Regions from separate parts of the Shewanella sp. SM101 genome, predicted to be linked through region 2. Evidence: predicted binding sites of a transcription regulator. Region 2 holds the regulator's gene; each other region holds the start of a gene.
The links. The regulator ArgR, encoded in region 2, controls arginine synthesis, uptake and breakdown. The targets are predictions, from matches to a motif close to ANTGAATANNTATTCANT.

Region 1: L5M38_RS07925 (YjiH family protein) is a predicted target of ArgR. The motif match lies at 4,078-4,095, and genes of this name have one in related genera.
Region 3: argC (N-acetyl-gamma-glutamyl-phosphate reductase) is a predicted target of ArgR. The motif match lies at 3,532-3,549, and genes of this name have one in related genera.
Region 4: argA (amino-acid N-acetyltransferase) is a predicted target of ArgR. The motif match lies at 5,960-5,977, and genes of this name have one in related genera.

The regions. Positions count from the first base shown of each region.
Region 1 is NZ_JAKKRH010000011.1:41,235-48,893, reverse strand. Features, by position in the region: gene L5M38_RS07950 (S8 family peptidase) at 1-3, shown strand, start outside; gene L5M38_RS07945 (SCP2 domain-containing protein) at 113-646, opposite strand; gene L5M38_RS07940 (peptidase U32 family protein) at 785-1,795, shown strand; gene L5M38_RS07935 (U32 family peptidase) at 1,833-2,720, shown strand; gene L5M38_RS07930 (hypothetical protein) at 2,757-3,470, opposite strand; gene L5M38_RS07925 (YjiH family protein) at 4,177-5,535, shown strand; gene L5M38_RS07920 (hypothetical protein) at 5,753-6,622, opposite strand; gene L5M38_RS07915 (hypothetical protein) at 6,948-7,382, opposite strand.
Region 2 is NZ_JAKKRH010000003.1:11,209-18,867, forward strand. Features, by position in the region: gene folM (dihydromonapterin reductase) at 1-552, opposite strand, end outside; gene L5M38_RS02125 (thiol-disulfide oxidoreductase DCC family protein) at 819-1,217, shown strand; gene mdh (malate dehydrogenase) at 1,314-2,249, opposite strand; gene argR (transcriptional regulator ArgR) at 2,544-3,014, shown strand; gene L5M38_RS02140 (NAD(P)-dependent oxidoreductase) at 3,162-3,794, opposite strand; gene L5M38_RS02145 (LysR family transcriptional regulator) at 3,901-4,803, shown strand; gene L5M38_RS02150 (Dyp-type peroxidase) at 4,877-5,812, opposite strand; gene ggt (gamma-glutamyltransferase) at 6,061-7,659, opposite strand, start outside.
Region 3 is NZ_JAKKRH010000013.1:109,262-116,920, forward strand. Features, by position in the region: gene L5M38_RS09375 (argininosuccinate synthase) at 1-529, opposite strand, end outside; gene L5M38_RS09380 (ornithine carbamoyltransferase) at 589-1,494, opposite strand; gene argB (acetylglutamate kinase) at 1,507-2,289, opposite strand; gene argC (N-acetyl-gamma-glutamyl-phosphate reductase) at 2,321-3,301, opposite strand; gene ppc (phosphoenolpyruvate carboxylase) at 4,172-6,841, shown strand; gene L5M38_RS09400 (DUF1439 domain-containing protein) at 6,841-7,386, shown strand; gene L5M38_RS09405 (CinA family nicotinamide mononucleotide deamidase-related protein) at 7,470-7,659, opposite strand, start outside.
Region 4 is NZ_JAKKRH010000015.1:38,056-45,714, reverse strand. Features, by position in the region: gene L5M38_RS10255 (alpha/beta hydrolase family protein) at 1-1,957, opposite strand, end outside; gene slmA (nucleoid occlusion factor SlmA) at 2,093-2,686, opposite strand; gene dut (dUTP diphosphatase) at 2,721-3,179, opposite strand; gene coaBC (bifunctional phosphopantothenoylcysteine decarboxylase/phosphopantothenate--cysteine ligase CoaBC) at 3,176-4,396, opposite strand; gene radC (RadC family protein) at 4,519-5,196, shown strand; gene rpmB (50S ribosomal protein L28) at 5,318-5,554, shown strand; gene rpmG (50S ribosomal protein L33) at 5,561-5,734, shown strand; gene argA (amino-acid N-acetyltransferase) at 6,057-7,376, shown strand; gene L5M38_RS10215 (PH domain-containing protein) at 7,496-7,659, shown strand, end outside.

The sequences.
Region 1 (7,659 bases), on a different contig from region 2:
TAACTCATTGACCAAACCATACAATAAAGTTTAAATAAAAATAAGCCCACTAAGATAACAACTTAGCGGGCTTCTTTATGGAATTAGCAGTGTGTAGTCTCACTAAATAACGTTAAAAGCTTGGGGATTTGGCGAGAATAATTGTCGGTTTCGCTTCAATTTGCAGACGCTCAATCACAGCGGCAAGCTTTTCAACACTAAGACGAATTGGGGCAGGCATACTGGCAAATTCGATACTTAACAGCAGATTTTTCACTTCGAGCCCTAATTCAGTATCACCTTGAATACTCAGCTTGCGCTGGAAGAATAGCGTGTCGGGATCTTCCTTCGCCGCCGCCACTAACACTAGCTCAGCAGAGTTGGCACTAAAGGTCACCTGCGCATCCGTGAGCTCTCTGACTTGCCATTTTCCATTAAAACTGACTTCGAAGGCTAAGTTTATATCTTCCACTCGAATTGCGACCCATTTATCCGTCAAAAATCCAAGCTCATCGTCAGCAGCTTGCTCGGCAAGTAAGAGTTCAAGCAATTGGCTGATGGCTTTTGCTTTGAGGCTAAACGGCATCTTAGCAAGGGGAAAGCCGATGGCTTTTGGGGTGAACTCTAAAAGTTGCTGAGCAAATTTTGCGAAAAAAACAGCGGACATGGTGGGAACCCTACAAGAATAAAACATGATATATCCCAGTTTATCGGGATTTTATGATCTTAAACCTGTTTTAAATCAATTCATCGCCATTCAATCTTACCTACACTCAGCGGCTATCATTTTATCGGGAGCATCACTATGGAGCTGTTGTGTCCAGCAGGAAATCTGGCCTCGCTAAAGTCGGCATTACATGCCGGAGCCGACGCTGTGTATCTAGGGTTAAAAGACGACACCAACGCGCGCTCGTTTGCAGGATTAAACTTCACCCCCGCAAAATTGCAAGAAGCCACTGAGCTGACGCAAAAGCACGGCAAGAAAATCTTTTTGACCTTAAATACTTTTCCAAAGCCCGGTGAAGAGCATCGTTGGTATCAGGCTATCGATTTAGCGGCAAAACTGGGTATGGATGCATTAATTGTCGCCGATCTTTCTTTACTCGATTATGCCCATAGGCACTATCCAAACCTGCCACTGCATTTATCGGTGCAGGCCAGTGCAACCAATCTGGGTGCGCTGAGCTTTTATAAGGAAGCCTTTAACATCGCCCGAGTAGTATTGCCACGGGTGTTATCCATGAAACAAGTACGGGATCTTGCTAAAGTCAGCCCAGTGGATTTGGAAGTATTCGCCTTTGGTAGTCTGTGCATTATGGCCGAAGGGCGTTGCCAGCTGTCATCCTATGTAACGGGCCAATCGCCCAACACAGGTGGATCTTGTTCACCAGCAAAACACGTACGCTGGCAAGAAGAAGGACAGAACAGATTAACCCGGCTCAACGATGTGTTAATTGATAAATCGGCCCTCGACGAACAAATGGGTTATCCCGTGGTATGCAAAGGCCGTTACATCACAGCAGATCAAGATTCGCCGCAATATTTACTCGAATCACCAACCAGTTTGAATACCTTAAGCTTACTTCCAGAGCTAGCCAAAGCTGGCATAGTGTCGCTGAAAATCGAAGGACGTCAACGCAGCCCAGCCTATGTTGAACAAGTCACTCGAGTATGGCGTCAAGCCATAGACACCTATCTAAATAATCCAGCGCTGTACTCACAAAGCCAAAATCAACCCCATTGGGAACAAGCCCTAGCGAAAGTATCCGAGGGTCAGATCACTACGCTTGGCGCCTACGAGCGCGATTGGCAATAAAAGGTAAATAGAGAGCAAGATTGACAAAGGACACCTTATGAAGATTTCCCTAGGACCACTGTTGTATTGCTGGCAGAAACAGCAAGTCGCTGACTTTTACCAGCAAGTCGCCGCCAGTCAAATTCCCTTAGTGTATTTAGGTGAGGCGGTTTGTAGCCGCAGACGCGAACTCAAGTGGGGCGATTATCTAGAGCTGGCGCAAATGCTCAAGCAGGCGGGTAAAGAAGTCGTGCTTTCGACGCTCGCCTTAATCGAAGCGCCATCTGAATATACTGAGCTCAAACGCCAGGTCGATAACGGTGAATTTATCGTCGAAGCAAACGATATGGCGGCAGTGTATCTTGCTAAAGAGCATAAGTTGCCCTTTGTCTGCGGCGCGAGTATCAATAACTACAATCGCGCCAGTTTAGACATTTTGCAGCGGTTTGGAATGCAAAGATTTGTGATGCCAGTGGAGCTATCTAAGGCTTGGTTACAACAAGTGATTCAAGAGCAGCCATCATTTGAGGTGGAAGTGCTCGGCCACGGCTATTTACCACTCGCCCATTCGGCGCGCTGCTTTACCGCTAGACACAAACAGCTCACGAAAGATCATTGCGAAACGGTGTGCCGTGAATACAGTAAAGGACTACTCGCGCAAACCCAAGAGCAGCAGCCTTTACTCAGGCTCAATGGAATTCAAACCCAATCCGCTAGCTGTTTAGATTTACGCAGTGAAATAGCGGTAATGACACAAATGGGGGTCGATGTGTTTCGAGTATCACCCAGTAGTCTTGACTGCATCACTAAAGCCAATGCTTTGGTCGATACGATTCAAGCGACTAAAAATACTCAGGATTTTTCGATGAATAGCAAACTTGGTACAACCCAGTGCAACGGTTATTGGTTTGGTGAAGCGGGCCTTGCTGTGCATGTGAATCCATAGCCTAAAGCTGAAGATAAGCCTAAATTTAAAGATAACTCAGCCAATGATTTTGGGATCTTGGCTGAAGCTTAACTGGCTAAAAAGCAGCACACTTGTCCAACATAATAAACTTCCCAGTCCAATCCATTCTAGTAGGGCTGGCCACCACAAAGTAGGACGCGGCAGTTGCAATACCATCTCCTGATAAAACGGTCTATCACCTTCGGTCAAACCTAAATTGAGCTGTGGTGCATACAGAAACGTCAACATGCTACATAAGACTATTAACGCCAACAACCCAGTCCAACGGCCAAAGTTAGACTTGCCGAAACAGACCAAGGCTAAATAGAAGATCGCACTCAAACTCCCCAGATAGAAAAACCATTTCAGCCCAAGAACATGCAAGTGATACACGTTCACCGGAAATAATCCCACGCTCGCTAAAGCCAGAAAAGTGAGAGCCAAACTGATAAAGAAAGGGTATCCCCAGCAAGAAGTCACCTGCTGCAAAGAAGACAAACAATAGAAAACGAGGCTTAAACTGCCAAAAAACAATCCACCGTTAAGAATGACAGCGAAAGACGAATGACCATAAGTCCCTAATTCACTTAGGGTGTGATTCAAAAAATTGAAGCGATGGAATTCAGAATCATCGAACCCCAAAACAGTAATAACAATGCCAATTAAAAGCCCAAAGATCCCCAAAAAACCAAACTTAATGGCCAGTGTTGAGCCGCCTTTAATCGTAACCTTCTGTACTTTTGCGATCATGAATACTAGAGCTGGATGGGAGTAATACTAACTTACATGGAAATGAGAAGATTTAAAGCGGCGGGTATCCGCTTTATGAATAATATTTTTACTTTCATCGTTATTTGCGACTTTTTAGTCAATCACAAAAGCATCAAGATAATGGAGAAGGTCACTTTTAGAGATAAGTCGATTTAAAGGCTTATCGCATAAAAATGTGTCCTAGTGCCCAAGGCTCCTTAACATTACCGCGATATGCACAACAGGTTCTCGCCAACGCTATATAGCCAGAGTTATCTCTATTGCACTTTCAAATCGAACAGAAAACCAGCCAACATAGCGGTAGCGCTAAAGTTGCTGATGTTTTTTTGTGCAGAAATAACATCTAGATAGTTTCACACACATCAGTAAACAAGTAATTAACCAGTCGTTAACCCACCTAAGGCAAATGATGTTAAGGCCATGTTTAATAATGCTTTTACAGTAATGCAAGCCAATATAACCACTCTTAATTTATCGACAACTAAAGTAAAATAACTATGCTGTTTTGCTGCTTATATCAAACTAACTAGCGAATCGTTTTACATAGAGAAGCTAAGCGAGTAATCTTCCCCATTCTCGTTTTTGAGTTGAATTTAAATGCACCTTAATTAGCGTCGACAGCTTGTTACGTGCGGCTATTTATTCAAATTTACCATGTACGACTCGTACTTTAAGGTGTACAACATTGGCTACTGAAAATAAAAACCGAAACATTAAGACGATACTCACCTTTATCGTCCCTTCGCTGATTGGTCTGTTGTTATTTATGACCCCTATCAGCTACAACGATGCGATCACAATTCCTATCGCTATCATATCTAAAGCACTGCAAGGCGCATTGAGCGGTGTGCTAACCCTCATTGTGACTATTATTGTTGTGACTACGGCGCTGGCCTCTTTGCTGTCAAAAGTGTTTAAGCCCACATTCGTTACACAAAATCACTTCCTTAATGGTTTATTGAATGTCAGCCCTATGTGGTTGACGACTCGGATCTTAAGTGCAGTGTTTATCGTACTGACTTACTTAGGTTTAGGTCCAGAGATCATCAACTCCTCGAGCACTGGCGCATTAGTCTTAAACGACTTATTACCTGTGTTGTTCTCGGTATTTATCTTTGCAGGTATGTTACTGCCGCTGCTGCTGAACTTCGGCCTACTCGAGCTCTTTGGCACACTCTTAACGAAAGTGATGCGTCCCGTGTTCAATCTACCGGGTCGTAGCGCTATCGATTGTATGGCCTCATGGTTAGGTGATGGCAGTGTCGGTATTTTGCTGACCAGCAAACAATACGAAGCCCGTTTTTATACCCAGAGAGAAGCCGCAGTTATTGGTACAACCTTCTCGGCGGTATCGATTACCTTCAGCTTAGTGGTGATCTCACAAGTTAAGTTAGAGCATATGTTTGTGCCCTTTTATTTGACTGTGTGCCTCGCGGGTTTTGCCGCCGCTGTGATTGTGCCTAAGTTGCCACCATTATCGTGGAAGAAAGACAACTACATAGATGACACACCACGCATGCCAGATGATGAGCTGATCCCCGCTGGACATGGCGCCTTATCTTGGGGCTTTGATAAAGCCTTAGAAAAAGCCGCCAGTGCTGGTGGCATAAAAGCGGTCTTAAATGAAGGTATTAAAAACGTTGTCGATATGGTGTTTGGTATTATTCCTGTGGTAATGGCCATTGGTACGCTGGCACTGATTATTGCCGAGCACACGCCCATATTTAACTATCTGGGTATGCCGTTTATTCCATTACTCGAATTACTGCATATTCCAGAAGCCACTGAAGCCTCTAAAACAATCGTAGTCGGTTTTGCGGATATGTTTATTCCGTCAATCCTTGCCAGCTCAATTGAATCAGATATGACCCGCTTTGTAATTGCAGCCTTATCTGTGACTCAGTTGATCTATATGAGTGAAGTCGGTGCACTGCTTATCGGCAGTAAAATCCCCGTCAACTTCGTTGAGCTTTTCGTAGTGTTTATTCTACGCACCTTAGTGACACTGCCTGTTATCGCAGGTGTAGCCCATTTATTGTTCTAAAAGCTAACGGCAACAATAGCTCAGCTAAAAGGGGAGTCAGGTTAACTGACTCCCCTTTTTTGTAGTAACTCATACACGAACTGACAGTTTTGATTATATCGCGTGACTTAATCGTACAATCTCCACTCGACACCACACAACTCACTTTTGGACAAAAGATAGTTAGAGTCAGCTCCCCAGAATCCCTCTTTCAGATAACTTCTCGTATCCACAAATGTCAAATTCCACTGCTATCAGCTTTGCCTGATGATGTTTCTTTTACCCAGAACCATGCACCTTTCACAATGCTATCCAAATTCAATTCCAACTCTGTAATAACCAGCTTTGCCTGAAACAACGCCGTTATAGCTAATACAACTGTTAGCCACATTGTCACGTTTGTTCTTCTTCGTTCAGTAGCATCAAGTTGTAACAGTTCCATTGTTGTCAGTGTCTTACCTTTAATCCTGCACTCATATTGATTAACAAGTTCAATATCGCCCGATTCCGCCAATGATCTCATAACTAATAGCGTTGCTTGCTTTAACGTCGGGTATTGAGGGTGCAAGATAGCGTACATCCCATAGATGTTATTCAGAATTAGCATCACATCTAGTGCCTGTGTGTGGTTATTTTCAGACAATTCAATAATCGCACGTAGAACCCTGCTTCTATCAGGTCTCTTATGCTTCTTCTTTGAGTGTAGTAACCTAGGAACAGCGTACCTCCACAGTGCATACTTGGACTGTATCTTATAGAGCCCTGTTACCTCATGTATCAAAAAATCAAATGGGGATTCATATGTGTGCGTAACCAAGCCATGATAATGATGTATGGTAAAGTTCAGCACAGTCAGATTCTGTAGATCTAACAACGTACTTCTGTCATGGGTTCTCTTGGCTTCATCCCACACTTTTACTTTAAGCTTGTTGCCATTATCTACTACGGCATCAGCAAGGTAGAGCCCACTACTATCGGTCACATAAACACTATAACAATCGATCTCCTTGCCACTGTTTCCGCTACGGGGAATTAGTTCAGGAGTAGGTATAGCTAACGCCTTAGTTAGTTTATTTATGAATATTCTATCCAGCCAATTCAGTGCCATAGCCAATCACCCATATGCCTTTAATTTAATTGAATAATACGTCTGTTAGTAACTAACACAAAGTAACCCGACTAATACGTCATTTATAAGCCAAATACCTCGACAACACGCTTTGGGGCATAAACGTGCCAGAACTGATCGGCCTGACACGAGTAGGGACAAAAATGAGTTAGGTTATTAACTCTAACTCGTCATTTTCGGATGAAAATCTCTATGGGCTAACGCCTTGCTTACCGGCCCAACGGAGCAGAGTAAGCTTGTGGTAAAGTTTGCGCAGCAAACCACAAGCTTACGGCGCGTAGTTGAGTCCGAGTACAGCAACTTGTTAGCTGCTGGCCTCGTAATCGAAGCCTTTAAATATACTAATTCCAGCATCAACCTCTTTAAATAAAGAATCTGCGTCCACTTCCAACCTATCTTTCCTAAGACGCTCGACAAAAGTGACAATTGTTTCCCGTACTTTATGTGCAAGATAGTCTCGTAATTCATTCTTGGATCGAACCTCCCAGACTTCGCTGGGAATTTGAATATCAGCGGTTATGTAACGCTGCTTCTTTGCGAATCTCAGCCTGGTTATACCCTCATCGCCAAACTTCTGAAATTCTCCATCTATTCTCAGTACAGGTGCATATTCATCAATTTCTTTGCAATACGTTGATGTGCAACTGCTTCGCAGTGCCTTATATAGGTCAACTTTTATCTTGCCTAGCCCGCCGTCTTTGGGACCGCCACATTGGGCACCAATAGAAATTATGCTCATGACTACCTTTTGCTGCTAACATTTTATTAGTGCGCATGCGCGTTTATCACGTTAGACCAGTAAAAATGCGCACAGTTAACTATCTGTTTATGCAGAAGTTATCAGCTTTTTATAAAATACACCATCTGGAAAAACGCGCATGCGCGTTTTCCAAACCTATTAACTAAAATTCAGTTACTATATTTACCTGATTTTAAAGAGTTTTATTTATTTCGAATGGAATTAGTGCGCACTGATTTTGTCTGAAAATCATACCAAAACACCTAAATTTAAATAC
Region 2 (7,659 bases):
CGAATTCACTTTGACCTCAGGCGCAAATTTGGCGGCAAAGGATAGCGTCATATTATGCAGCGCGGCTTTACTGGCGGCATAGGCGATATGCTTCTGACTGCCCTTCTCTGCCACATAGTCAGTAATATGAATCACATCACTGCCGCCGATTTCATCGCCAGCACGTAGCTGCGCCTCTAAGGCCAAGTTCAACTGATAGGGCACGCTCACATGCACTTGCATCATCCGCTGCAGCACTTCACTCATTGTAAAAGTGGCACTCTTTAAAGGCTCATTCTTTGTAAGCACAGGATCAGGCTGCCAGTCTGAGGCATTGTGAATAATGGCGCGAATTTGCGGCAATTTAGCTAACTCAGCAATTAAGGATCTCACTTGGACATCATCATAAAAATCGCAGGGATACAGGGTCGCACCTAAGGCGTTCAGCTCATCAATGCTAGCGTAATGGCTGCGATAAGTACCAATCACGCGCTGACCTTGGGCGAGAAAATGTTTGGCTAAGGCGTAACCTATGCGCTTACCCACGCCTGTGATAATGATGGGAGATGTCATACCTATCCTTTTGAGTCGTTATTTGTCAGGCTTTACCTTGTTCACTTAAAAATCAGCAATCAAGTTAAACTGATGAATAACCAAGATGTTACTGCACTCGTTTAAATTTAACCTAATAAAAAGCCGAATGAGATGCGGATCCGTTCTACAATCGCTTCGATCTAAAACCCTTTTTTCTGCGTATAGGGTAGAAGAAAACCAAGCTTAAGTACTCAAGCCAAGAGCTTAGACCAAGTATTGTGATCAAGTCATCAGAGGTAATACCGATGGAACTGCGGATTTTTTACGATGGGAATTGTCCATTATGTAGCGCCGAAATGCGTCAACTGAAAGCGCGCGATCCGAAGAACTTGATTGCGCTTGAGGATTTAAATGCGCCAGACTTTAGTGAGCGCTTCAGCCATATCGATAGAGACTACGCCAATACGATTCTCCATGGCGAAACCGCAACGGGCGAAGTGTTACTCGGGTTAGATGTCACTTGTAAAGCGTGGGCACTGACAGGGACGCGCGCTTGGATCCAACTATTACGCCTGCCCGTGATTAAAACTGTCGCCGATTGGTGCTATCTCAGATTCGCAAAACACAGATATCGCATCTCTTATTTACTGACGGGCAAAGCCCGCTGCGACGATAATTGCCAAATTCCCACTAAGCGCCGCTGAATTAGCTTGGTAAAGTGTAAAACCCAGGCATAAAAAAAACGGAGCTCAATGGCTCCGTTTTTAATTCCTCATAATCTAAAAAGATTATCCGAAATATTATTTAACGAAATCAACGCCTAGTTTGATATCGCCTTTTAGCGTATCTAACATAGAATCACGAGCGTTAGCTTCGAATGCACTCACTTCACCGTAAGGCAGTACTTTTTCAATACCGTTTTTGCCTAACAGCACAGGTTGTGCGAAGAATTCAGCATGCTCGCTGCCGCCGTCAACATAGGCGCATTCAACAATGTTAGCTTCGCCTTGCAGACCACGAACCAGAGACAGACCGAAACGGCAAGCCGCTTGACCCATAGACAGAGTCGCGCTACCGCCACCGGCTTTAGCTTCAACCACTTCTGTACCCGCGTTTTGGATGCGAGTCGTCAGACTTGCCACTTCTTCGTCAGTGAAAGTCGCGCCTTCAACTTGAGACAGTAATGGCAGAATGGTCACGCCGCTGTGGCCGCCGATCACATTCACTTTAACGTCAGCAACGTTCAGGCCTTTTAATTCGGCGATGAAAGTTTCAGAACGGATCACGTCTAGAGTCGTGATACCGAACAGACGGTTTTTATCGTAAACACCCGCTTTTTTCATCACTTCTGCAGCGATAGCTACAGTCGTGTTAACTGGGTTAGTGATAATGCCAACCAAAGCCGTAGGGCAAGTTGCCGCTACTTTTTCGATCAGGTTGCGAACGATACCGGCATTGATATTGAACAGATCTGAACGATCCATACCAGGCTTACGTGCAACACCAGCAGAAATTAGAACAACGTCAGCACCCACTAGGGCAGGCGTTGGATCTTCACCAGCAAAACCTTTGATTTCAACAGCAGTTGGAATGTGGCTCAAGTCAACCGCAACACCCGGAGTTACCGGTGCGATATCATATAGAGACAATTGTGAACCCGCAGGCAATTGAGTTTTTAACAGTAGGGCAAGAGCCTGGCCGATACCACCAGCAGCACCAAGTACAGCAACTTTCATAGTTATCTCCGTTATTTCTCGGATATGTGTGACATGGATCTAATTTGCGTTGGCGTCACATTACTGGAATGTCACAACAATTTCAATTATCCCTTAGTCGTGGGGCAAAAGAATTCCGGAATAACGTAGAAGCAATGTAGAACAATTACTCAAATTGGGATTTTTACGCCCCCTACAAACGCTTAACCACTGAGAGCTAGTGAATTTTTATTCAACCAATCTGGTTATTTGTTGACAATTTTTCTAAAAATATTCAAAATGGGCCTGTTTTTTTGAATAACGAATAATAATATTATGCAAACGACCAAGAATCAGGATGACCTTGTTAGAATTTTTAAGTCGATTTTAAAAGAAGAGCGCTTTGGCTCTCAGAGTGAAATCGTCACCGCCTTGCAAGCTGAAGGCTTTGGTAATATTAACCAATCAAAAGTGTCACGCATGCTCAGCAAGTTCGGCGCAGTGCGGACTCGCAACGCTAAGCAAGAGATGGTGTATTGCTTACCAGCCGAATTAGGCGTACCCACCGCGGGTAGCCCACTGAAGAATTTGGTACTCGACGTCGATCACAACCAAGCGATGATCGTCGTGCGAACTAGCCCAGGTGCCGCGCAGCTGATTGCCCGTTTATTGGATTCTATTGGTAAACCAGAAGGCATTTTGGGTACGATTGCCGGTGATGACACTATCTTTATTTGCCCATCGAGCATCCAAGATATCGCCGATACCTTAGAAACCATCAAATCTTTATTCAATTACGCAGAATAAAAAAACAGGTCAGTGAGCTGACCTGTTCTATTTTATCTGTACATTTTGAAGTGCAATATAGCGCTGGTTATTTGGCCATTGTCCCGATTACGTTACACATTCCAGCACAATATCTAACTCACAATCTCTAACTCAACTATAACGATATCAGTAAGCCACACTGATGCGCTGGTTTGGGTGAGCGCCCTTTTCGGCTTCATCTACCATGGCTTTTGCGTAATCGGTTACAGAGATACGGCTTTGACCATTAGCATCGGTAAAGAAGCTGTCGCCACCAAGGCGATATGGACCTTCACTCTCGCCAGGATAAATCTCAGCGGCTGGGCTCACAAAGGTCCAATTAATTGCAGTTTGCGCCGCACGGAATACCTGCAAGGCTTCACCCTGAGCTAACGCCTCATCTTTATATGCAGCGGGAAAATCTGGGCTAGAAACCAAAGTCACCCCCGGTGCCACTTCTAAACTCCCAGCACCACCGACCCACAATAAACGTGGCACGTTAGCGTTAGGCAGCACATCCAGTAAATGCTGAACCGTACTCGCCACTAGACCATGATTTTGTTGGGCGCGGCCACCAACGGCGGCAATCACGACATCTACGCCAGCAAAGGTATCGGCGACCAATGGCTGCTCTAAATCCACGGCACGTACTGCCACATCAGCCACGGATAACTTGCTTGGGTCACGCACTAACGCTGTCACTTGATGTCCACGACTCTGTGCTTCTTTTAAAATTGCACCACCGATCCAACCCGTTGCACCTAAAATTGCGATTTTCATTTCATTGTCTCACTCAGATGATTTACATTGGATCCAGTTTACTTGCAGTTTTTCACCTAATAAACATCAATAATTGAGCATGATTGTTTCAATATAGGATACTAATGTGGATAAAATTGCCGCAATACGCAGTTTCGTCGAAGTAGCAAACTGTGGCAGCTTTACCAAAGCTGCCGAACATTTAGACCTCAGCCGCCTGCAGGTTTCCCGTCATATTCAAGAAGTGGAGCAGTGGTTGAGTTTACGCTTATTACACCGCACCACGCGCAGCGCCAGCTTGACTTTGCAGGGTGAGGAAGCGCTACAATTTTGCCAGCGGATCTTAAGTGAAGTTGCTGCCATGGAGAGTCGTGCCCACAGCCATAACAGTGAACTGGTAGGCAATATTCGTATCGCTACGCCTATTGGTCTTGGGCAGCACAGTCTATTTGATGTCGTCGATCGCTTTATTAAAATTCATCCTAAGGTCAACATTCAACTGGTGATGTCGGACAGTTTTGCGCAATTGGTAGATGAAAGAGTCGACGTGGCGCTACGTTATACCGAGCAGCCCGATGAGAATCTCATAGCTCGGCGTTTGATGACCATAGATGCGGTACTTTGCGCGGCGCCGAGCTATCTTGATAGCGCAACGCCACTCCTCGAACCCATTGATCTACTGGCCCACAACTGCCTCATACACTCAGCGCAACAAAACTGGCCTTTTCTAAAAGAACTGCAAGCCGAGCACGTCAAAGTTACAGGGAATCTTAGGGCTAACGATATGGGAGTGTTGGTCAGTGCGGCGCTACGTGGACATGGCATAGTGCGTTTACCCTGTGACTTGGCTAACCAGTACCTTGCCAGTGGTCAGCTCAAAGAAGTCCTACCTGAATTTACGACACCAGGCCAAACCCTGTGGGCAGTGTATTTGTCCCGCAGTTATCAGCAAAATCTAGTGCGCGCCTTTATCGATTTCACCGCCCTGCAATGGCAGCTCGATATCAAAAAATGGGTTCCCGCGCATTAGCATAAAAAAACGCACTTAGGCGTTAGCTTAAGTGCGTCTCGATTGATACTAATTCGGCTTGATTATAGAAAGCTTATTCGTCGAACTGCAGCATAAAATCCAATGCAGGGGCAAAGAAAGATGAACCTGTCATCGCCTTAGTAAAATGCATCAAGTGATCATGATTGCCTTCGCCATCACCAAACATCATGCTATGCAGCATCTTTTCAAAATGTTCTGGCGTGCGGCAGTTAGAGATAAACATTAATCCCTGCTCCTTCAGCGAACCATAGGGCATACTCTGACGCAGGATCTCCATTGACTTACCAGCGGCATCTTTAAGATTAACGCGCTTAATATGGCTGGTCAGTGGCTTATCTTCAGATTCATACTCGATATTATCTTGCTTAGTACGACCGATTATATCCTCTTGTTTTTTAACTGGTAACCTATGCCACTTACTTAAGTTATGGGCATATTTTTGCACATGAATATAGCTGCCACCCTTAAACTCAGGATCCTCATCACCCACAAGTGCCACTTCCTGGCGGTGGCGCCCCTTAGGGTTTTCGGTGCCATCGACAAAACCAGTCAAATCACGGCTATCCATAAATCTAAAGCCACGCTCTTCTTCAACTAACTCCACTAAGTCTTCAAACATTTGGCTGATTTCATTCGCCACTAAATGCAGAATGTCGTAACGATCACTGCGAATATGCACGAATAAATCATATTCAATTGCAGGCGCTTCACGACTGCCCACTTGCATCGCAGGGAAAGGTTTAAGCAGTTCAGGGCGAGCAGTAGGATAGAGGCTATCCCAATAATTAGCACCAATACCAACAAAACCATTGAATGCACTGTCGGAATATTGATCTGTCAGCTCATAAATATACTGCGCAACGTTGGCAAGACAGGGACGTAATTGCGACTCGACATTGTCATTGGCATTAAACATCAAATAGACACTGTGTAAGTTCCCCTCTGCACACACACCCAACTGTTCACGCGGCATATTTTGAATATCCATTTGGTTATCACCCTTTTTCTAAATTCATTTTCGGCAATATTATCCGCAACTTTACCTAAAAATGACATTAACTAACGCACAGTTTGCTCTGATCTGTTTATGATAATGCCAATAGCGGAGCATTATCCCACCCCAGACCCTTAAACATAAAAATTGACGAGACCATTAAAGTCTCGCCAATCAGTTAAATCGAATCCATGACGTCAGGTTCACTCAGTATTGAGCTTACCTTAGCATTTATCTTAGTGTTAATAGCCTGCGGCGTGACCATCCTTGCGACTCTCAGAGGCCGCACGATATACGCCAGTTTCGGCATTAAATCCAATGGCTTGATAGCCACCAAACTCCCCAAGTCCATCACGCAGCACATGGCCTTTCTTAATCAACTCACGACGGGTTTCTACCGGAAAACCTGATTCCAGACTGACGTAGCCACCATCATTCATCACTTCGCCTGTGGGCTCGGTTGAACCCATATGCAAAATTCTGGGGGCATCGCCCGCTTCTTGCAAGTTCATTTTAAAATCAATCAGATTCATTACAATCTGCGCGTGCATTTGTGGCTGAGTCGCTCCGCCCATCACCCCAAAGCTCAGCCAAGGTTTACCGTCTTTGGTCACAAAAGCCGGAATAATGGTATGGAATGGACGCTTGCCCGGTGCGTAGGTATTAAAACGCCCTTCCGTTAAATCAAACATTTGCCCGCGGTCTTGCAGCACAAAGCCGAGATCCGGCGGTGTCATCCCTGACCCCATACCACGGTAATTACTCTGAATGAGTGACACCATGTTGCCATCTTTGTCGGCAGTAGTCAGGTACACAGTATCGCCATGTTGCAACGCTGGATTACCCGCATCGACACTTTTGGCGGCTTTTGTAAGGTCAATCAACTTAGCGCGATCATAGTTATATTTCTGTGAGATAAGCTCGGTAACGGGCACTTTATTAAAGGCCATGTCGGCATAAAACTTAGCTCTGTCGGCAAAGGCGAGTTTCTTTGCTTCGACAAATAAATGAACATATTCAGGACTATTAAAGCCCATGGCAGCCACATTAAAGGGCTCCATAGTTTTTAAGATTTGTAGCGCCGCAATGCCTTGACCATTAGGTGGCAGTTCCCACACATCGTAACCACGGTAGTTCACCGAAACGGGATCTATCCAGTCGCTAGTATGGCTCGCTAAGTCATCATAACTTAAATAACCACCTTGGGATTTCATGTACTTATCGATACTTTTGGCGATATCACCTTTATAGAAAGCATCGCGGCCGCCCTTGGCAATTTTCTCATAGGTGTTAGCAAGCGCGGGATTTTTAAAGATTTCCCCTACGGTAGGCATCTTACCATTAGGCATATAGGTTTCTTTAAAACCGGGGAATTTAGCCAGTTTTTTACCACTGCCATCAAGGTAATAGGCAATCAACTCTGACACAGGGAAACCATCACGGGCGTAATGAATGGCAGGCGCGAGGTTATAAGCCATAGCTAATTTACCAAACTTATTATGCAGCTCATACCAACCGTCCACAGTGCCCGGTACAGAAACAGGCAAAGGTCCAAGCGGCGGTAAATAGTCTAATCCGAGGGATTTAAGCTTTTCTAAACTTAAGGATTTGGGACTGCGCCCCGATGCATTAAGACCATAGAGGCGTTTATCTTTTGCGCTCCAGACGATAGCAAATAAGTCCCCGCCGACACCCGAGCCCGTTGGCTCGACTAACCCTAACATGGCGTTAGCGGCAATCGCTGCATCGACCGCACTGCCGCCCTGTTTGAGTATATCAATAGCGACTTGCGTGGCTAAAGGCTGACTGGTCGCCGCCATCCCTTGGGTTGCATACACTTC
Region 3 (7,659 bases), on a different contig from region 2:
ACGTCTTGATGTCACGTTCAGCTAAATAGGCCAGTAGATCTTCACGGCTCTGCATAGTCCATTCACGCCATGGTGCAATCACTTTTAAATCAGGTGCTAATGCGGCGAAGCAACCTTCGAAACGCACTTGGTCGTTACCTTTGCCGGTACAACCGTGACACAGAGCATCGGCGCCCACTTTACGAGCCACTTCAACCTGCGCTTTAGCAATGATAGGACGCGCCATTGACGTACCGAGTAAATAAGTGCCTTCGTAAATCGCACCGCTCGCAATCGTTGGGTAGATATAGTCTTTAACGAATTCTTCTTTTAGATCGACGATATGACATTCAGAAGCACCTGAAGCTAAAGCTTTTTCAGTCAAGCCAACCAGCTCTTCTTCGCCTTGGCCGACGTCGGCGCAGAATGCGATGATTTCGCAGTTATCGTAGTTTTCTTTTAACCAAGGAATAATGGCAGAGGTATCTAGACCACCTGAATAGGCTAAAACCACTTTTTTCACGCCAGTATTTTTTATCTCGATAGACATCTTAAATTCCTATGACTCGTTTCTCTCAGGGAGAAAACAGGCTGCTAAACAGGGTTAATTTAACTAAATAAGGTTACCAGTACCGCATTTTGGGCATGCATCCGATTTTCGGCTTGTTGCAGAATTAAGGATCCTGCACCGTCCATCACTTCATCTGTTACTTCTACACCACGGTGGGCGGGCAAACAATGCATAAAGAAGTTAGCGCCCGCTTTCGCCATCAAAGCTTTGTTTACTTGGTATGGTGCAAACTTCGCTTTGATATCCGACAAAGGCGTTGGATCGCCCATTGAAATCCAAGTATCAGTATAAATAGCGTCGTGACCTTCAATCGCATCGATATCTGAGGTCAGCACTATCTTGCCGCCATATCGTTTGGCGAGCTCTTGCACTTCTGCCACTACGTAGCCATCAGGAAAGTGACCCGCAGGGCAGATCACTGTCATGGTGGCACCGAGAATAGCCGCACAGTACATCAGCGAGTTAGTGACATTATTACCATCACCAACATAAGCTAATTTAGCTTTACTGACATCCTCAAACTGCTCGGCGAGGGTTAAAAAGTCAGCTAAGGCTTGGCAAGGATGATAAAGATCCGACAGCGCATTGATCACGGGCACTGAGCCGAACTCGGCTAATTGTTCGATAGTGGTGTGTGAATAGGTTCTCGCCACAATTGCGTCGGCCCAACATGACAGGTTAGAAGCAAAGTCAGCAACCGATTCCCGTTTTCCCAGTTCACCATTTTGCTGGTCTAGGTATAAACAGTGGCCACCGAGCTTATTAATACCGATATCAAAGCTAACGCGTGTTCTAAGTGAGGGCTTTTCAAATAACATCACCACACTCTTGCCATCCAGCGCATGACGATACTCAGCCGGATTGGCTTTAATCGTTTTTGCCAAGGCAATTAGATCCTGTAACTGCTTCTGGGTTAAGTCTTTTATCGATAGTAAATGCTTCATAACCTACTCCACTTATGGTTGGATTTGTGTTCCTACGGCTTCACCTTTTGCTAATGCGATTAATTGGCTTGCATCACGCCACGAGGCAACTTGTACCGCCTGCCCCATCCACTGTGCGACTTCGAGCGCAGCTTCAACTTTGACCTTCATTCCTTTTTCGATCACACCTTGCTTAACAAGGTCTGCTATCTGCTTGCCATTTAAACTGTGGATGAGCTGGCCTTTACCATCAAGCACCCCAGAAACATCCGACAGTAGCACTAACTTGCCGCCCACTAATTTGGCTAATGCCGTTGCCGCTTGGTCTGCATTGACGTTAAGCATTTGGCCATCGTCCATCATGGCGATGGAGCTACAAATCGGCATCCAACCTTGCTCGAGGATAAACTTAAGATAAGTGCCATCGTTTGGTGTGACTTCGCCCACTAAGCCTAAACGCTCATCTTTAATCTTAGCCGAAACAGTATTGCCATCGGCGAGGCTCATGCCCACACTCACAATGCCAGCCTTAGTCGCTGCGCCTTGAAGGATTTTGTTCGAAGTGCCCGCAAGTGCGCCGGCAATAATCGGCATTTGCTCGGGCGGAGTCACACGTAAACCTTCTAACTTGACGGTTTCCATGCCGTTGGCTGCTAACTGCTCATCCACCAGACAGCCGCCGCCATGTACCATCAACACTTTCTGACCATTGGCTAACATAGCCGCAGCCGTATCCATCAATCGCGCCATCCCCATTTCACATTGCAGCAGCGCGCCGCCCACTTTAAGCACTAATACTGAGTTGTTTGTAGACATCTTGACGACTCTCTTAAATAAGGATGAACAATTAAAGGTTAAAATGAATCTTTATGCATTGCAGCGCTTGGCTTGCAGCACCTTTCATCAAGTTATCGATGGCACTGGCTACCACTAAGTAACCGCTATTCTCATCAAACTTCCAACCTAAGTGGCAGTTAGGTGTCAGCACCACATCGTCTACTTTCGGGAACTGATTGTGCTTCACGGTGACCAATGGCGCCTTGTCATACACGCTATAGGCCGCGGCCACATCGGCAGTCGTTGTGCCCGGTTTTAGCTGTACGGTAATGGTCGCTAAAATGCCACGCTTAAAGTTACCAAGGTGCGGGGTAAATATCACTTCTTGACCAAGCTGAGTGGCGATCTCGGGTTGATGTCTGTGGCCTAATACGCCGTAAGGTGTCAGGCTCACTTCACAAAAACTGGTGTGTAACTGCGCTTTACGGCCCGCCCCTGTTACGCCGCTCACGGCATTGATAACCGGATAAGCCGATGTCAGTAAACTCGCTAGCGGCTTTAAGGCAGTAAGTGATGCAGTTGGATAACAACCTGGCACGGCAATCATCTTAGTCGCAGCGATTTCTTTAGCGTTCCATTCGGCAAGGCCATACACGGCTTTGGCTAAAACTTCAGGATATTCATGCTCAAAGCCATACCACTTCGGATATTGCGCCACATCGCTAAAACGATAAGCACCGCTTAAATCGAATACCGCTAACCCTTGGCTATAAAACCAAGCCGCTAAATGCAGGCTCACCGAGTGCTCAGTCGCTAACACCACGGCATCGGCTTCGGCAACGATTTTTGCCTTAGCCTCATCGGTTAAGGGCGAGAGAGATAAAGAAATATGACTATAAACCGGATACAAATCCGCTAAAGGTTTACCTTTATCTAAACTGTTTTCAGAAACATACAAGCCCTGAATCGTCAATCCTGCTTCGGCATGGATTAAAGCTGTGAGCTGTGCGCCTGTGTAACCACTGGCACCAATAATGGCGATGTTTTTCATATGTATTTTATAAACCGAATCAAAGAAACTTAAAGAATAGATGAATAGCTTACACGCAACCGCGCATATCTATGATGACAAGACTATCGTCGCAGGAAATCGTAATAGGTTGTTATTTTATTCACTGTCAGGTTAATGCTTTGCATCATGATATTCGCTCTACAGGTCACAGAGGGTGACTCATCTCAACTGCTGGCTAGACTACCACAAAGATCTACTTATGCAATATATGTGAATATATATTTTTAATTTATTTTTGTTTTTCCTGTACACTCCTAAAGCTTAGCGCGCCGTTACTATTCAGCTAACTCGTTAATAATGCAGCTATCAGGGCTTAAATCCGTCCTTTTTATTAACAGCTAAGATACATAACCGCAAAGCTGAAAATGATGCACTTCATATTCACTTGCGCTAATTATCAAAAAATATTGCGTTAGTTCGCATATCTATTGAATATTCCTCAACAATTATTTGGATTGATTGCATATAAGATAAGTCAGTCGTATAAGTTATATGTTCCGCTGTTGACCATAGCCCCAAGTGATAGGTATTGTGCTAACGGGCTATATACCCAAGCTACCTGAAGATACGAGTTTCAGAGCGCCTAGGGTGCTTCAATTCAAGGCGCATCAATGAAAGAATGTCGGCCACCTTTTAAATTGATGCAACACGGAAGTGGAGTGCCCTAGGTGCTCCGTCCCGGCGGGTTTTAACGCACTTTATGCTGCGTTGGTTATTTTTAACTTAGCCCGCTAGGCCTGCAAATAACTGCCTTGCCTAAAGTGCGTTAAACTCCCGCTGAATCCTGCATCTTCAGGTTGTTTGGGTATATACACAGCGGATTTTTATGTTTTTCTATTCGGAGTAACTATGTCAGTAAACGCGGCAGACAATATGACAGATATGTATGCGTCATTAAGATCGAACGTGAGTATGTTAGGCCAAATCCTTGGCGATACTATGCGTACCCATCTTGGGGACTCTTTTCTTGAGAAGGTTGAACAGATCCGTAAGCTTGCCAAAGACTCACGCCGAGGCGATCAAGCCGCCAGAGAGCAAATGCTCGAGTTACTGACAGCTTTGCCAGACGAAGAATTAGTCCCTTTTGCAAAAGCTTTTAACCAATTTCTTAACTTAGCTAACTTATCCGAGCAATTTCATACTATTAGTCGTAATTGCGACGAACTTGTCTGCGTACCAGACCCAGTGGAACAACTCCTAGGCCGCATGCTCAATGGTCGTGTCGACCAAGCTAAAATGCTCGACTGTCTAAAAACACTGGATATCGATCTGGTGCTAACAGCGCACCCCACTGAAATTTCCCGTCGCACCCTGATCCAAAAATACGCCGCCATTGTCGACTGCTTAACAGAGCAAGAAAACGACCAACTGTCGGATAGAGAACGTCAACAGATCAATCTGCGCCTGCGCCAATTAATCGCGCAAATATGGCACACCAATGAGATCCGCCGCGAGCGCCCCACTCCAGTGGATGAAGCCCGCTGGGGATTATCCACCATTGAAGAGTCACTCTGGCATGCGGTGCCTGACTTCTTAAGACAACTTAACGACCGAGTGCAGCAACGCACAGGGCAGCAATTACCGATTGATATCGCGCCAGTGCGCTTTTCAAGCTGGATGGGCGGCGATCGCGATGGCAACCCGTTTGTTACCGCAAAAGTCACCCAAGAGGTGCTCGACCGTAACCGCCATGCTGCCGCCAGATTATTCTTAAAAGATATCGTGCTGCTGGTTGGCGAGCTGTCGATGGAAGAAGCCAATGATGAGTTAAAGGCTTATACCAATAACAGCTGCGAGCCATACCGCCATGTGCTGCGCTCACTTCGACAAAGACTGCGCGATACCATAGATTATTTAAATGCGCGCATCGAAGGCCACAATCCTGAAGTCGATAAGTCGAGCCTGATTTGGCAAGAAAGCGATCTCAAAGCGCCGTTAGAAATGCTCTATAAGAGTTTAACCGACTGCGGTATGCGCTTAATCGCTAACGGTTTATTGCTCGATATTCTCCGTCGTCTCGCCTGTTTTGGCATTCATATGCTCAGACTCGATATTCGCCAAGATGCCAGCCGTCACAGCGATGTGCTCGCCGAGTTAACCCGCTATCTCGGCATGGGTGATTTCAATCATTGGGATGAAACCGAGAAACAAGCCTTCTTATTACGAGAACTCAGCAACCGCCGTCCACTGATCCCAAGCAACTGGCAGCCGTCAGCCGATGTGGCCGAAGTGCTTAATACCTGTCGTTTAATTGCTAAACATCCAGCTAAAGCGCTTGGATCCTATGTGATTTCGATGGCGGGTAAACCATCGGATGTCTTAACGGTTTTACTGTTACTCAAAGAAACGGGCTGTTCGCATCCAATGCGCGTGGTGCCACTGTTTGAAACCTTAAGCGACTTAAACAACGCCGCGGCCTGTATCACCGATTTGCTCGATATTGACTGGTATCGTGGCTATACCAAAGGCATGCAAGAGGTCATGATTGGCTACTCTGACTCAGCTAAAGATGCCGGTGTTATGGCGGCGGCTTGGGCTCAGTATCACGCTCAAGAGCAGTTAGTGGCAGTCTGCAAACAAGCAGGCGTCAAGCTCACATTATTCCATGGCCGTGGTGGCAGCATTGGTCGCGGGGGCGGTCCTGCACACAAAGCGATTCTATCCCAACCACCAGGTTCGGTAGATGGCCGCATTCGCGTGACTGAGCAGGGCGAGATGATCCGCTTCAAGTTTGGCTTACCAAAACTCGCGGTTCAAAGCTTGGCCCTGTATACCTCGGCCGTATTGGAAGCAACCCTGTTACCACCGCCAGAGCCGAAGCAAGAATGGCGCAATTGCATGCAACGTATCGCAGAAGAATCAGTGGGTGCTTACCGTGGCATAGTGCGTGATGAACCTGATTTTGTGGCTTATTTCCGCGCGGCAACGCCAGAAGTGGAATTAGGAAAACTACCACTCGGCAGCCGCCCTGCCAAACGTCGTGTCGATGGTGGAATAGAAAGTCTGCGAGCCATTCCGTGGATCTTTGCTTGGTCGCAAAACCGTTTGATGTTACCCGCATGGCTTGGCGCCGGTGAAGCACTTCAAGCCGCCTGTGAACGCGGTGAAATGGGCTTACTGCAAGAGATGGAACGGGAATGGCCTTTCTTCAGCACTCGCATTTCAATGCTAGAAATGGTCTACGCCAAGGCGGAACCTAATTTGGCCCGCTACTACGAAACCTGTTTAGTACCTAAGGACTTACATCACTTAGGCGAAACCTTGCGCCAACGCTTAGATCTGGGCATTAAAGTCGTGCTTGAGCTGACAAAATCGGATAGTTTAATGGCGCATACACCGTGGAATCGCGAATCAGTTAAACTGCGAAATCCGTATATCGATCCATTAAACTTCTTACAAACCGAGCTATTAGCGCGGACACGTAAGGAAACAACCGAAACTCCTGCGTCTGAACATGTACAGTTAGCGCTAATGCTGACCATTGCAGGTGTGGCAGCGGGAATGAGAAACACTGGTTAATGAAAAAACTTTCCCGCACGATTTGCTTAGGGATCACTGTACTGCTTGGCGGCTGCGTCTCGCAGTACAGTATCAGCGAGCACGAAATGGAGCAGTACCTCAGTAAAGAGATCCATTTTGAGATAAAACAAGGCAATCAATTAGTTGGCGCAGAAGTGCGCATTAACGACATCAATGTCAGACTAGGTGCAAAACCTGACACTATGAGCGTAAGTGCCGCAACGCAAGTATCAATTAAGAATCCAATCTTTCCATTGAGTGCCAAACTCACTACGACTTTCGAAGCCAAGCCTTGGTATGACAGTGCAACGCACAGTGTCTATCTGCGCCAACTCGAATTAGTCAAAGTGGAATCAACGCCCAAGGATATTGAAAAAGCGATTAGCAGTGCCACGCCGCAGGTGATGGGTTATCTAAGGCAATTCTTAGAAAACCAGCCTGTGTATGTACTGGATACCAAGGACAGTAACCAAGCACTGATGGCAAAAATGACCGAAAGCATTCAAGTTGCCCCAGGCAAATTAGTGCTTAAGTTCACTAAATAATCTGCCATTTTTGTAGAAGTTAAAATGCTCCCTCGGGAGCATTTTTGTTGGCGGGCATAAACGGATATATACCCGTATAAGAGTTACTTACTGAATCGCCCAATCGACTGATAATCGACGATCACAGCTTCAGCTAAAAGCTCACGTCTTAGCATATCGTAAGCCACAGCAGCACTTAAACTGCGAACCAGATCCCGTGAACGTCTCGGTAGTTTAATCATCTGACTATAAACACCGCCGCGAGTTGCTAAAGCGATCGCCACAGTCCCCACA
Region 4 (7,659 bases), on a different contig from region 2:
GCATTTGTTCATAGTATTTCGCTCTATGCTCATCGTTATAAAAACCGTGGCCTTCATTGTCCATCACCAGTTTTTGGTAAGGATAATTGTGAGCTTTTAGGCCTTTTTCGAGGGATTCGAGTTGTTCAATTGGCGCTCGATCATCTTCACCACCATGCACCAATAGTATGTTTGCTTTGAGTTTATCGACGTTTTCAGAAGGAGACATTGCTTTAAGTACCGCTTTATCTTGGCCAAGCACATCCTTGAGATAGCTAGTACCAGAACGGCTGTTGGCGACATCGCCTTCATTAAACATCAATTCAAGATCATATACGCCAGCTACACCTATGGCGCATTTAAACATATCTGGCGCAAGCACTGCGCTCTGCAAGGCGCTGTACCCACCAAAACTGCCGCCAACAATACAAATGCGTTCCTTATCGGCAAAACCTTGGTCAATAACGTACTGGGTTGCGTCGATAATGTCATGCTGAATATCTGAGCCCCATTTTTGATAGCCAGCGCGTTCAAATTGATCGCCATATCCGCCTGAACCACGGAAGTTGACCTGTAGAACAGCTATGCCTTGGCTTGCTAGATATTGGTTTTGTGGGTCAAAGCCCCACCAGTCACGTATACCGTGTGGACCACCGTGTGGATTGACGACTAAGGGTAGGTTTTTAGTTTCTTTACCAAAGGGAAGCGTTAGATATCCATGGAGTTGTTTACCATCACGGCTGGTGAAACTGATGGGTTTAACATCAGCCATTTGCTCTGGGTTGAGCCATTTTTTAGCGGCGGCTAGATATTCAAGTTTTAGTGTTTTCGTATCAAATATGTAGTAATCGCCAGGGTTTCGATCGTTAAACGCAAGTACGACGAGTTTTGCTGCATCTCGGGTTTCGCTAACAATTCGTACTTGGTGACCGGGGAGAGCACCAAGCAGATCTTTTAGCAATTTAGCGTGCGAATCCTCATTATCGACAAAGGCATAACTTGGGTAACCATTTTCAAACTCGACGGCGTAAAGTTGTTTATTGGTGCCGTTAATCCAAAAGTTGCTAGGGTCAACGTTTTCATCCTGAATGATTTCAGTTTTATCGCCCGTTTCGAGATTAATTTTGTAAACCCCTAAGGTTTCACCTTGGGATCGACCGGCGGCATAAATCGTATTTTTGTCATCGGCAAAGGAGAGTGGTTTAAAATCAGCAAGACCTAGATTTAGTTTATCGGTATTTACCCAGTTACCGTCTTTGCGGTAGAACACTTTAGTAATGTTTTTATTGTCTTCACCTGCAACGAAGCGAACCTCTCCATCATGGTCTGTCATAAAACGGGCTCTGCCGGTAGGTGAGCCTGTGATGCGTTTACGTGTGCCATTGAACAAGTCTACGCGATAGACATCTTGTGATAGTTCAAAGTCAAGATTGATCCTATCATTCCATGGAATAGCATTAACTAACATGTAGCGTTCATCATCTGGCAGAGGATCGAGGATAAACGCGCTCGCCCGCATAGGGGTATTTTTCTTGATATTTGAACCTGTTTGTTGCTCGCCACTCTCGAAGCCGAATAAATACGCTTTTCGTGAACCATCGGCATTTACCGCCATCAATTCACCGTAGTAGATAGGTGTGTCTTGCCAGCCTTTTAGGTATTCTTTTGCCAGTACCAGTCGCTCACTGTTGGCCCATTCATAGTCGCCGACTTGAGCATTATCGGGAAAACGTATCGCATTGAGGAGTTTTTTGGTTTGGGTATCTAAGACTAAGAGAACGTTTTTACCTTCGACACTTGTGATAGCGCTTAAATATTTACCAGTAGGTGATATTTTTACATCCGAGTACTCATCACCTTTGCTGAATAACTGTGCTTGCGATAACGCATTCGCGTTGGAGCTATTGGCTGCAAAGGTGGATATTGGAAGTATTGGTAAGCAAAGTGTCGCCAATGCGGCTAATCGGAAGAGTTTCATCTGACATCCTTGTAAAATCATTGTGTTTTTTGTTCTTAAAATGTTTTTCGAGGATAAAACAAAAGATGGGGCGAAACAAGGAAGGAATACCGAACATAAAGGACGATAGTTACCGTCCTTTATGTTGAAAAATCATTAGCTTTGTAAAAGTTGATGCTGGATAAAACGCCACTGTTCATCGAAGTGTGTCGTCGGTTTGAGTTTGAATTCACTTCGTACAAATTGGGCGATGCGGCCTTCGGCAAAGGCTAACAGTAAATTGGCTAATATGGCTTCGTCTAAGTTGAAGCCTTTACCTTCTCGCAGGGTTTTTTCCCGTAAAATTTGCTTTAACTGGGTTTCAATTTTGGCAAATAAGTTACCAATACGACTTCGCAGGCGTTCATTTTCACCGAGTAGAGCATCACCGTTGAGAACGCGGGAAATTCCTGGGTTACGCTCGGCAAAGATCAGCAGCAGTTGCAGTACCAACTGGCAGCGCTTCATGGTGTCTTTTTCGTCATCCATGATTAAATTGATGCGCGACAATAACGACTCTTCGATAAATTCGATTAGGCCTTCGAACATCCGCGCTTTACTCGGGAAGTGGCGATACAGGGCGGCTTCCGATACACCGACTTCTGAGGCCAGTTTCGCTGTGGTGATCCTTTGTCCTGGGTTGGTTTCTAGCATCTGCGCTAGACATTGCAGAATGTGTTCACGACGATTAATTTTTGGGCTTACAGCCATTGCAGTATCCTTGGCTCAATAAAGACTTAGGGGATTATTTAGTGCCTGAATGGCCAAATCCGCCTTCACCACGGTCTGAGCTGTCGAACTCATCAACGAGTTTGAATTGTGCTTGTACCACAGGAACAAACACCAGTTGCGCGAGACGATCGCCCATTTCTAAGGTGAATGGACTGTCACCACGATTCCAACAAGATACCATTAAGGGGCCTTGGTAATCTGAATCTATGAGTCCGACTAGATTCCCCAGTACGATACCGTGTTTATGGCCCAGGCCTGAGCGCGGTAAAATCACCGCTGCAAGTCCTGGGTCGGCCACATGAATGGCAATCCCCGTGGGAATGAGCACTGTTTCACCCGGTGCTATGGTTAAAGCCGTGTCTATCATGGCGCGAAGATCCATGCCTGCACTGCCTGCGGTGGCGTAAGCGGGCAAGGGAAATTCTGAGCCGATACGGGAGTCGAGAATTTTTAATTCAATCGGTGTTTTCATGTATTTGTTTTTTCTTTCACTATCAACGAAAGTAATTGCCGTGCCAACGTGAGTTTGTCAGTAGCAGGCAAATCTTGACTGCCGTGCGGCCAGAAAACACGCAGGGCATTAGCATCGGCATTAAAGCCTAGGCCAGCAATGGAAACGTCGTTTGCGGCGATCATGTTCAAGTTTTTACGTTTGAGCTTATCGCGCGCATAGGCTTCTACATCATGGGTTTCGGCGGCAAATCCCACCACAAAAGGACGGTTAGGTAAGCTCGCAACCGTGGCTAAGATATCAGGATTCCTCACCAGCGCAAGTTGCATTTCTTCGGTCGATTTTTTGATCTTACAGGTGGCGATGTCGCTAATTCGATAGTCAGCAACGGCGGCGCAACCAATAAAAATATCTTTTTTATCAACGTTATCCATCACAGCATCGAGCATATTTTGCGCCGATTCAACATCAATGCGTGTCACGCCTTCTGGGGTGCTTAGATTTACTGGGCCTGAGACTAAGGTGACTGCTGCCCCCATATCTGCCGCGGCTTTGGCGAGTGCAAAGCCCATTTTTCCAGAACTGTGATTTGAAATGTATCTGACGGGATCAATTGCTTCACGGGTTGGTCCGGCGGTAATCAGCACCGACTGGCCTGCAAGAGGCTGCGCAGAGACTTCTTTAGTTGCAAAAAAATCACTGGCTAGCTCGGCAATTTCTAGCGGTTCGAGCATGCGTCCAGGACCCACTTCACCACAGGCCTGACTGCCACTGGCGGGTCCCCAAAGTGTAAAACCACGTGATGCTAGGCTAGTTAAATTCGCTTGCGTAGCCAGATTACGGTACATCTGCTGATTCATTGCTGGACACAGGGCAATTGGCGCCTCAGTGGCAAGACACGTGGTGGTGATTAGCTCATCGGCCATGCCTGCATTAATCCGCGCTAATAGGTTTGCTGTTGCAGGGGCTATGATGACGAGATCTGCCCAACGAGCGAGTTCTATATGGCCCATGGCTGCTTCTGCTGCGGGGTCGAGCAAGCTAGATGCCACTGGATGTCCAGATAAGGCTTGCAGCGTAAGTGGTGTAATAAACTCCATCGCACTTTGGCTCATCACCACGCGCACATCAAAACCACGCTCTTTCAAGCGACGTACTAAATCAGCACTTTTATAGGCCGCAATACCGCCGCCAATGCCCAGTAGGACGTTTTTATTTGTCAGACTCACAGACATCATCCGAGATAGAAATAATGCCAGCAACAATATCACAAAGTGGTGAATTTTAGTGACTATCCCAGTTCAAAAAATCTCGTCCATACTCAGTAAAGTGAAAATATGTGAGATGACAGGGAGGTCACATGGGGATTAAAGATTGGCCTGAGGGCGAAGGTCCCAGAGATAAACTGTTACAAAAAGGAGCTGCGCATCTCTCGGATGCTGAATTACTGGCAGTATTGCTGCGTAACGGTTTAGCTGGATTAAACGCGGTTGACCTTGCTAGGTCGCTTATTTGCGAGTTTGGCGGCCTCAGAAACCTGCTCTGTGCCCCAAGAAATCAGGTGTGTCGACTTCCGGGCGTAGGACCTGTAAAATACGCCCAGCTTCAAGCTGCGGCCGAATTAGCGCGGCGTGTAGCGCAGGAAAATCTGCAAAGAGGTCAGGTTTTGACAAATCCCGATTTAACTCGGGACTATTTAATGCGACAATTGGCCGATCGCTCCTATGAAGTGTTCGCAGTTTTACTGCTGGATAGCCAGCATAGAGTGATTCAATTTGTCGAATTATTCCGCGGCACAATAGACTCAGCCTCAGTATATCCACGTGAAGTGGTGAGCTTAGTGCTGGAGAAAAAGGCCGCAGCAGTTATAGTTTGTCATAATCATCCGTCTGGTATTGCCGAGCCCAGTCAGGCTGACCGACGAATAACTGAGCGATTAAAAAATGCGTTAGCAACCATAGACGTATCCTTGTTGGACCATATGGTTGTAGGTGATCGAGAGATAGTTTCTTTTGCAGAACGAGGCTGGATTAATTAATCTAACACTTGATCTTCACTCTGTGATCGTGTATAAAATGCGCCCTCTTTGTGCCTCGGGCGACGGCCATACGAGGCACATTAATGCTCGAGCGTTAAAATTGTTTTTGGAGAAGATTGACATGTCAAGAGTATGCCAAGTTACTGGCAAGAAGCCGATGGTTGGTAACAACCGTTCGCATGCAAAAAACGCGACCCGTCGTCGTTTTTTACCTAACCTACAAAACCACCGTTTTTGGTTAGAAGAAGAAAAGCGTTTCGTACAGTTACGTGTATCTACTAAAGGTATCCGTCTGATCGACAAAAAAGGTATCGAAGTTGTTGTTGCTGAACTTCGTGCCCGTGGCGAGAAGGTATAATAGATCATGGCTAAAGCTAAAGGTAATCGTGAGAAGATCAAATTAGTTTCTACAGCTAAGACTGGTCACTTCTACACAACTGAAAAAAACAAGCGTAACATGCCTGAAAAAATGGAAATCAAAAAATTTGATCCAGTTATTCGTCAGCACGTTATCTACAAAGAAGCCAAAATCAAGTAATCCTTGGTTAGTGTTTCGAGAAAAGCCCCTTATTTAAGGGGCTTTTTTTTGCATTTTTTTAGTGGCTAGTCATCAAGTTGAGATAATTGCCTTGCAAACTGATGCCGCTGAATCATCCCCTGTGAAGTTAAAAAAGTGTGAACACTTGCTGAAAATATAAAATAGTGCGGTTCTAAGCACTTTAAATCATCAAATCTGCACTTTAGTGAGAATAAATTCTTTATATGTGAATTAAAATGCAATACCATACGCGAAAGTTAGCGATTCATTCCTGGTGTGTCATAGTGACGCTGCCAGCTCAAAAATGAGGTGTAAATAACGCGTGCGTACCACTGAACTGGTTGATGGATTTCGTCATTCTGCCCCCTATGTTAATGCTCACAGAGGTAAAACTTTTGTGGTCATGCTGGGTGGTGAAGCTTTGGCTCAAAATCAATTCCGCGCCATCTTAAATGATGTCGCCCTGCTGCACAGTTTAGGGATCAAAGTGGTGTTGGTATATGGCGCTAGGCCGCAGATTGATGCTGCATTAGCCGCCAACGGTATTGCGCCTGCCTACCACGACGGTGTGCGTATCACGGATGAAGATTCGCTCAAAGTGATTAAGCAAGTTGCGGGTGCACTGCAATTTGATATCACAGCGCGTTTATCCATGAGTTTAAGTAATACGCCGATGCAAGGTGCGCAAATTAACTTAGTGAGCGGCAACTTTGTGATTGCTCAACCACTGGGTGTGGATAATGGTGTGGATTTTTGCCTGAGTGGCAAAGTGCGTCGTATTGATGTGCAAGGCTTAAAACGTCAGTTAGATAATCACTGCATCGTATTGATGGGGCCTATTGCTGCTTCGGTTACTGGTGAAAGCTTTAATCTCACCGCCGAGGAAATCGCGACTCAAGTGGCAATTAAGCTCAAAGCAGACAAGATGATCGGCTTTAGCTCACAGAACGGTATTCTCGATCGCAATGGCGATGTAATTGCCGAGTTGATGCCAAATGATGCGCAAAACATCATGAACAAGCTGGCCGAGCAAGGTTCTGCTTGTGTTGGCACTATGGCGTTTCTCAAAGCCAGTATCGATGCTTGCCGCAATGGTGTGCCACGTTGTCATTTAGTTAGCTACCTTGAAGATGGTGCTTTACTACAAGAGCTGTTTTCCCGCGAAGGGATTGGTACACAAATCGTCACTGAGAGTGCTGAGCGTTTACGCTGTGCGTCGATCGCCGATATTGGCGGTGTGTTGAACCTTATTCGTCCATTGGAGGAACAAGGCATTCTGGTGCGTCGTAGTCGTGAGCAGCTTGAGATTGAAATCGAACAGTTCATGTTGATTGAGCGCGACGGTTTAGTGATTGGTTGCGCTGCGCTCTATCCTTTTGAAGAGGACAATGCGGGTGAGTTTGCTTGTTTAGTGGTGCATCCCGATTATCGCGATGCCGATAGAGGGAGCTTACTGCTGAAGAACATTATCAATCAGGCCAGAAACCGTGGTTATTCACGCTTATTTGCATTGACAACTCGGAGCATTCACTGGTTCTTAGAGCATGGTTTTGTGATTGAAGATGTTGAAGCACTGCCACAGAAGAAGAAGCAGTTGTATAACTATCAACGCCGCTCAAAAATTCTCGCGCTCGATCTTTAAGCCGTTCTAAATCAATCCAATCAATGCCAGCCTAGTACTCATATTAGCGCTGGCATTTTTATTGACATAATATGTCTTTGTTGGCAGATTAAAGCTTCACTGCACGGGAGATACTGCCAATGAGTCCTCAATTTTTTGAACTCGCCCCTTTAACCCAAACCTCTATCTTCAGCTTTATCGTCTTATTGCTCGGTTTAGCGGGTATCTTACTGATGTTATGGCTAAAAAATATGCCTAAGATAGCGAAGTCAGCGAGTTTAGGTATATTGCTGGTGATGATGGG